3 regions of the Sphingomonas piscis genome follow, and region 3 is predicted to be linked to each of the others. Evidence: predicted binding sites of a transcription regulator. Region 3 holds the regulator's gene; each other region holds the start of a gene.

Region 1 (2,268 bases), 230 kb from region 3:
GTGGTCGGCGACCTTAATGACTTCGGCTACTCGCAGACGCTGCAGCAGCTCGAAGACGCCGGCCTGTCGAACCTGGCCGACCTGCTGCCCGTCAATGAGCGCTACGATTACGTCTTCCAGGGGAACAGCCAGGAGCTCGACCATATCCTGGTCAGCGGCAACCTCGGCGAGCGGGCGCAGTTCGACATCCTCCACATCAATGCGGAGTTCTGGGACCAGACCAGCGACCACGACCCGCTGGTTGCGCGGCTCAACATTGAGTCGGGCGAGAGGGTGTCGGGGGCAATGGCGCCGACAATTTGCTCGGCGGCGCGGGCGACGACTGGATCGACGGCGGCAATGGCGCGGACAGGATCAACGGCGGTAACGGCCGGGACGAGCTACATGGCGGCCGCGGCGACGACCTGTTGTTCGGCAGCAATGCGGCCGACAAATTGTTCGGCGAGCAGGGCGCGGATCGTCTCGACGGCGGCGAGGGCGACGACCTGCTGTCCGGTGCCGAGGGCGACGACTTGCTGACCGGCGGCACCGGTGCCGACACATTCATCTTCGCCAAGAGCGGCGGGGCCGACGCGATTGCGGACTTCAACGTTCTTGAGGATCAGCTGCTTCTCGGCGAGGGGCTCTCCGTCAAGTCGCACAGCATTGTCGATGCGAATGGCGACGGCGTTGCCGATCTCTCGATCGGTTTAAGCAGTGGCAGCGTGATCCTGCTCGGTGTCAGTAGCTTCGCCGACGTCCACTTCGGCTGATCGATCGACCATGCAAAGGCGCGTGATCACGGTGCCGCGCGCCTTTCACTTTTGAAAACCTGTTCTCCTCTTGTTCTCACGGAACAAATAGGATACTGACCATCGTCACACCGGCGGGGCTCGGCCGCCATTGACGAAGGGACAAGGCTCATGGCAGCGCAGCTGAAAGTCATCGGAAGCGGATTGGAATCTCCCTCAATGGATCGTCAGAAGGCGCTCGAAGCCGCGCTTGCACAAATCGACCGCGCATTCGGCAAGGGCTCGGCAATGAAGCTGGGCAGCCGCGAGAAGATCGAGATCGAGACGATCTCGACCGGCTCGCTGAGCCTCGACATCGCGCTTGGTGTCGGCGGAATTCCACGCGGCCGCATCATCGAGATCTATGGGCCGGAGAGTTCGGGTAAGACGACGCTGGCGCTGCATGCGATCGCGGAGGCGCAGAAGACCGGCGGCACGGCCGCGTTCGTCGATGCCGAACATGCGCTCGATCCCGGTTATGCGAAGAAGCTGGGCGTCGACATCGACGAGCTGATCGTGTCGCAGCCGGATACCGGCGAGCAGGCACTGGAGATCGTCGACACGCTGGTACGCTCGAACGCGATCGACGTGCTGGTTGTCGACTCGGTCGCCGCACTCGTCCCGCGGGCGGAAATTGAGGGCGAGATGGGCGACAGTCACGTCGGCCTCCAGGCCCGCCTGATGAGCCAGGCGCTCCGCAAGCTGACCGGTTCGATCAGCCGTTCGCGCTGCACCGTCATCTTCATCAACCAGGTGCGCATGAAGATCGGCGTTATGTACGGCAATCCGGAGACGACCACCGGCGGCAATGCGCTAAAGTTCTACGCCTCCGTCCGTCTCGACATCCGCCGCACCGGCCAGATCAAGGATCGCGACGATATCGTCGGCAACACGACGCGGGTGAAAGTCGTCAAGAACAAGGTCGCGCCGCCGTTCAAGCAGGTCGAGTTCGATATCATGTATGGCGAGGGCGTCTCAAAGATCGGCGAGATCCTCGATCTCGGCGTCAAGGCCGGCCTGGTCGAGAAGTCGGGTGCCTGGTTCAGCTATGACTCGGTCCGGATCGGGCAGGGGCGTGAGAATGCCAAGACCTACCTCAAGGAACATCCGGAGATGGCGCAGCGGATCGAGAATAGCATCCGCGGCAAGACCGAGGAGGTCGGCGAAGCGCTGATGGTCGGGCCGAGCCCCGAGGATGACGTCGACGACGCCTGAGTGTCGACCATAGGCCAAGGGACGGGGCGGCAGCGATGCTGCCCCGTTTTCTTTGGGCGACCTATTCCGCCGCGATCCGCTCGCCGGTGTCGACCCGGATCGGCGCAAACAGCCGCTTGGGTTCGGTCAGCAGTACGATAACGAAGGCGACGACGGCACAGGCGGCGACCCCGATCAGGAAGGGCGTCGCGGTGCCGTCGAACGCCTGCCCGATGACCAGTCCGATCAGCGCGCCGCCGATCGTTCCGACCACTCCCTGGACGGACGAGGCGGTGCCGGCGAT
Region 2 (2,268 bases), 330 kb from region 3:
CGCGAGCTTTGGTAGCGGGATAGCTCCTCGCGCATGAAGGCTGATTCGGTCTGGAGCAGGCGACGGTTGAGGTTGCCGACCACGCCTTCGAACGGCTTCTTGACCTCGTACGATTTGCGGCCGTCGATGAAGCGGAGGGTGACGGGCTTGCCCTGCGTGCCGGTGAGGATGAGGGCGTGGACGCTCTCCGGCAGGTCGGCCCAAGGGGTCTGGAGGTCGAAGTCGTAGGCGCGGGCGAGGCTGGAGAGCACCTGCATGTAATAGGGACTGGGGGGGTTGGACTTGGCCCAGGGGACCACGGCGCCTTTGGCGATGCTGAGGTTGTGGTTGGGGACGATGAGGTCGGGGTCGAAGACGAGCTTCTCGCCGAGGCCATCGCAGGCCGGGCAGGCGCCCTGCGGCGCGTTGAACGAGAAGAGGCGCGGCTCGATCTCGGCGATGGTGAAGCCGCTGACGGGGCATGCGAACTTTTCGGAAAAGACGATGCGGCCAGGGGCGCCGAAGTCGAGCTTCATGCCGGCCTTGGCGGGCTCTTCCGCGGGCGGATCGGCAGGATCGAGGTAGGCGAGGCCTTCCGCGAGCTTAAGCGCGGTTTCGAAGCTGTCGGCGAGGCGGCTCTGGATGCCGTCTCGGATGGCGATGCGGTCGACCACTACTTCGATGTCATGCTTATACTTCTTGTCGAGCGCGGGAGCGTCCTCGATCGGGTAGAACTCGCCGTCGATGCGAACGCGGGTGAAGCCGAGCTTCTGCCATTCGGCGAGCTCCTTGCGATACTCGCCCTTGCGGCCGCGGACGACGGGGGCGAGCAGGTAGTGGCGGCTGCCCTCGGGGAGCGCCATGGTGCGATCCACCATCTGGCTGACCTGCTGCGCCTCGATGGGGAGGCCGGTCGCGGGCGAATAGGGGATGCCGACGCGCGCCCAGAGCAGGCGCATGTAATCGTAGATTTCGGTGACGGTGGCGACCGTGGAGCGCGGGTTGCGCGATGTGGTCTTCTGCTCGATCGAGATGGCAGGGGAGAGGCCGTCGATATGCTCGACGTCCGGCTTCTGCATCATCTCAAGGAACTGGCGAGCATAGGCCGACAGGCTCTCGACGTAGCGACGCTGCCCCTCGGCATAGATGGTGTCGAAGGCGAGGGAGGATTTGCCCGAGCCGGACAGGCCGGTGATCACCGTCAGGCTCTCACGCGGGATGTCGATGTCGACGCCCTTGAGGTTGTGTTCTCTAGCGCCCCGTACGGAAATATGAGTCAGCATCGCGTCGGCTTCGTTCCAGCTTTGTTCTGATTGCTACGTCAGGCGGCTCCCCCGGTCAACGCGGCGTGGTGGAGATGGGTGCGCGGGGCGCTGGTGCAAGTTGCGCGCAAGGACGGACTTTGCACGTAATCAGCCGCGTTTCATCGACGCCAGCGTAGACTTGGTCGATTGTGCTTGGCCCGGTGTGCGAACTCACCCGAACAACACTGTTACAGAATGGGGGCTGCCATGAAGCAAACCGCACAGATTCTCCTCTTGCTTGCAGTATCGACACCGCTGGCAACGCCGACCTTGGCGCAATCTAAGAACGCCCAGCCAGTCCGCTACGGCACCTGGGGCGTCGACCTGTCCACCCGCGACCTGTCGGTGAAGCCGGGCGACGATTTCGAGCGTTATGCCGCGGGCCGCTGGATCGACAGCAACGAGATCCCGGCCGACCAGGCGCAGACCAGCGTCGGTTACGATCTTTACAACCGCACGCAGGACCGGCTTCGGGAGATCATCACCGGCGCGCCCAAGGACAGCGCACTTGGCGCGTTCTACGCCAGCTACATCGATGAGGCGCGGCTGGAGCAACTCGACGACAAGCCGCTTCGCGCCGACCTCGCGAAGCTCGATGCAGTGTCCACCAAGTCCGCGTTCACCCGTTTCATGGCGGAAACCTTGTCGGACTTCGGCGGCACCGTGTTCGGGGTGGGCATCCTGCCCAACCCGGACGATTCCAGAGTCAACATCCTCTATGTCGAAACGTCCGGGATGGGGCTTCCTGACAAGGATTATTACCTTCTCGACCAGCATAAGCGGCAGCGGGACGCCTATCGTGCTTATGTCGAACGAACTTTGAAGATGACGGGCACGCCCAACCCGGCAGCGACGGCGGATTCGGTGCTGAAGTTCGAAACCGAGATCGCCAAGCTGTCGTGGGACAAGACCGACCTCCGCGACTTCACCAAGCTCAACAACCAGATGTCCCCGGCCGAGCTTGCGCGCTACGCACCGGGAGTCG
Region 3 (2,268 bases):
GATGCGGAGGCGATGCGCCGAAGCGGGCTCACGCACCTGTTGTCGGTCAGCGGCCTTCACATCGCCGCGGTCATCGGTGCCGTGATGTTCCTGACCCTGCGCCTGCTGGCCCTCAGCGAGACGCTTGCGCTCCGCTTCAATCTCGTCCTGGTGTCGGCAGCGGCAGCGGCAGGTGCTGTGGCAGGCATCTTCTACACGCTCCTGACCGGCGCGCAGGTTCCGACGGTGCGGAGCTGCGTGGCAGCTTTGCTCGTGCTTGCCGGCATTGCTTTGGGGCGCGATGCGCTCAGCATGCGGCTGCTCGCCGTCGGCGCTCTCGTCGTCCTGCTGTTCCGGCCGGAAGCCATCGCCGGCGCCAGCTTCCAGTTCAGCTTCGCCGCGGTTGCCGCGATCATCGCCCTTCACTCGAGCGCATGGGCTCGCCGCCACCTCCAGGCGCGGGAGGAGCCGTGGTGGGCAAGGGGGCTGCGCTGGTTCGGCGGCATGATCGCCACCGGGCTGGCGGTCGAAGCGGCGCTGATCCCCTTTGCGTTGTTCCACTTCCACAAGGCGGGGCTCTATGGCGTCGGCGCCAACATTCTCGCCATCCCGCTCACCACCTTCGTGATCATGCCGCTGGAGGCTGCCGCACTGCTTGCCGACGCGATCGGCCTGGGCGCTCCGCTGTGGGCCCCGACGAGCTGGGCACTCGGCCTGCTACTCGGCATTGCGCATGCAGTGGCGGGCACGACGGGCGCGGTTGCGACGGTTGCATCCATCCCGACTTGGTGCTTCGCCTTGTTCGCTGCGGGCGGATTGTGGATCTGCCTATGGGTAAGCCCCATCCGCTGGCTTGGCCTTGCGCCCGTGGCCTTCGCCGCAATCGGCACCTTGTTGAAGGCCGACCGGAAGTTTCTGGAGCAGACCGGCGGCCTTGCGATCACCCTTGGTAGCACCCCGCACGTGGCAAGTGTTGCTGCTCAGGTAGGCGATCACCCCTGGGCGGCCACCACGAGTCCTCAGTAACGCCGGATCAAGCCCGCCAGCTTGCCTTGGATCTGCACGCGCCGCGGCTCGTAGCGCTGCGCTTTATAATTGCGGTTGGCCGGATCGAGACGGATCATCTGTCCCTCGCGGCGGAAGGTTTTCAGGGTCGCCTCCTCATTGTCGACCAGCGCCACCACGATTTCGCCCTCGCGCGCCGTGTCCACCTTGCGGATCAGCGCAAAGTCCCCATCGAGAATGCCTTCCTCGACCATGGAGTCGCCCGAAACCTCCAGCGCATAATGCTCGCCCGGGCCGAGCAGGGCCGCAGGCACGGAAAAGCTCTCCGTTCCTTGCAGTGCTTCGATTGGCGTGCCGGCGGCGATCCGGCCGTGAAGGGGGATCTCGATCGTGTCGTTCGCTGCCACGGGGATCGCGTTCTTCGGCGTCGGCACCGCGGTATTCTTCACTTCGGGCAGTTTCAGCACCTCGAGGGCACGGGCGCGATTGGGCAAGCGGCGAATGAACTGCCGCTCCTCCAGCGCTGAGATCAACCGGTGCACGCCCGACTTGGACTTGAGGTCCAGCGCCTCGCGCATCTCATCAAAGCTCGGGCTCACTCCTGTGCGGCCGAGCCGCTCGTTGATGAACATCAGCAATTCATGCTGTTTCGAAGTCAACATCGGCGCCACTCCCTGTTCCGAATGGAACGAACGGAGAACGTCTATGAAACGGAACGGCTCCGGTCAAGAGCCTCGTTCACTCACGATCCGGCGAGAATCCGTTTCTTCGCGTCGGCAATGGCGTCGTCGTAGCGCCTGACACCGATGTTCTTGCGCACCGCGGTTAGGAATTGGCGTGCATAGTCGGTCGATGTCGCTTCCTGGAAGTCCTTCTGGACCTGAGCGATGAGACCAGGCTGCAACACGGCATTACCCGGCGTGACCCCGTTCAGCTTCACGACCGCGAAGCCGCCGCCGGCGGGGTCCGCCACCATGCGGCTCTTCCCCGTCGTGAGGGTGAAAAGCGCCTGGATGGAGGCGGGCACCTGCCCCTGCATCTCTGCCAGCTGCAGTCTTCGCACGGCAACTGGCCGCGGGGCTGGAAGGGTGACCCCGGCCTGTGCCGCAGCCTGCGCCAGCGGCATGCCGCGCGCGACCTTGGCTGCAATGGCGGTTGCCGCGGCCTTCGCCCGGTCGCCCGCTTGCTTACGCACCCAGTCAGCCGAGACGCGGTCGCGAATGGACGCAAGCGGTGCAGGGGCCGGCGCCACGACCTGCGCGGGACCCACAAGGACGTTGTCCG

The links. The regulator LexA, encoded in region 3, represses DNA repair genes until DNA is damaged. The targets are predictions, from matches to a motif close to GTTCCNCNCTTGTTCT.
Region 1: the regulator LexA is predicted to act here: its motif matches at 814-829, upstream of recA (recombinase RecA).
Region 2: the regulator LexA is predicted to act here: its motif matches at 1,275-1,290, upstream of uvrA (excinuclease ABC subunit UvrA).

The regions. Positions count from the first base shown of each region.
Region 1 is NZ_CP049869.1:2,417,929-2,420,196, forward strand. Features, by position in the region: partial or broken gene G7077_RS14615 (endonuclease/exonuclease/phosphatase family protein) at 1-153, shown strand, start outside; partial or broken gene G7077_RS14620 (calcium-binding protein) at 300-416, shown strand; gene G7077_RS12325 (calcium-binding protein) at 435-752, shown strand; gene recA (recombinase RecA) at 903-1,985, shown strand; gene G7077_RS12335 (multidrug effflux MFS transporter) at 2,047-2,268, opposite strand, start outside.
Region 2 is NZ_CP049869.1:259,739-262,006, reverse strand. Features, by position in the region: gene uvrA (excinuclease ABC subunit UvrA) at 1-1,262, opposite strand, end outside; gene G7077_RS01305 (M13 family metallopeptidase) at 1,491-2,268, shown strand, end outside.
Region 3 is NZ_CP049869.1:2,649,603-2,651,870, forward strand. Features, by position in the region: gene G7077_RS13475 (ComEC/Rec2 family competence protein) at 1-1,005, shown strand, start outside; gene lexA (transcriptional repressor LexA) at 999-1,646, opposite strand; gene G7077_RS13485 (peptidylprolyl isomerase) at 1,727-2,268, opposite strand, start outside.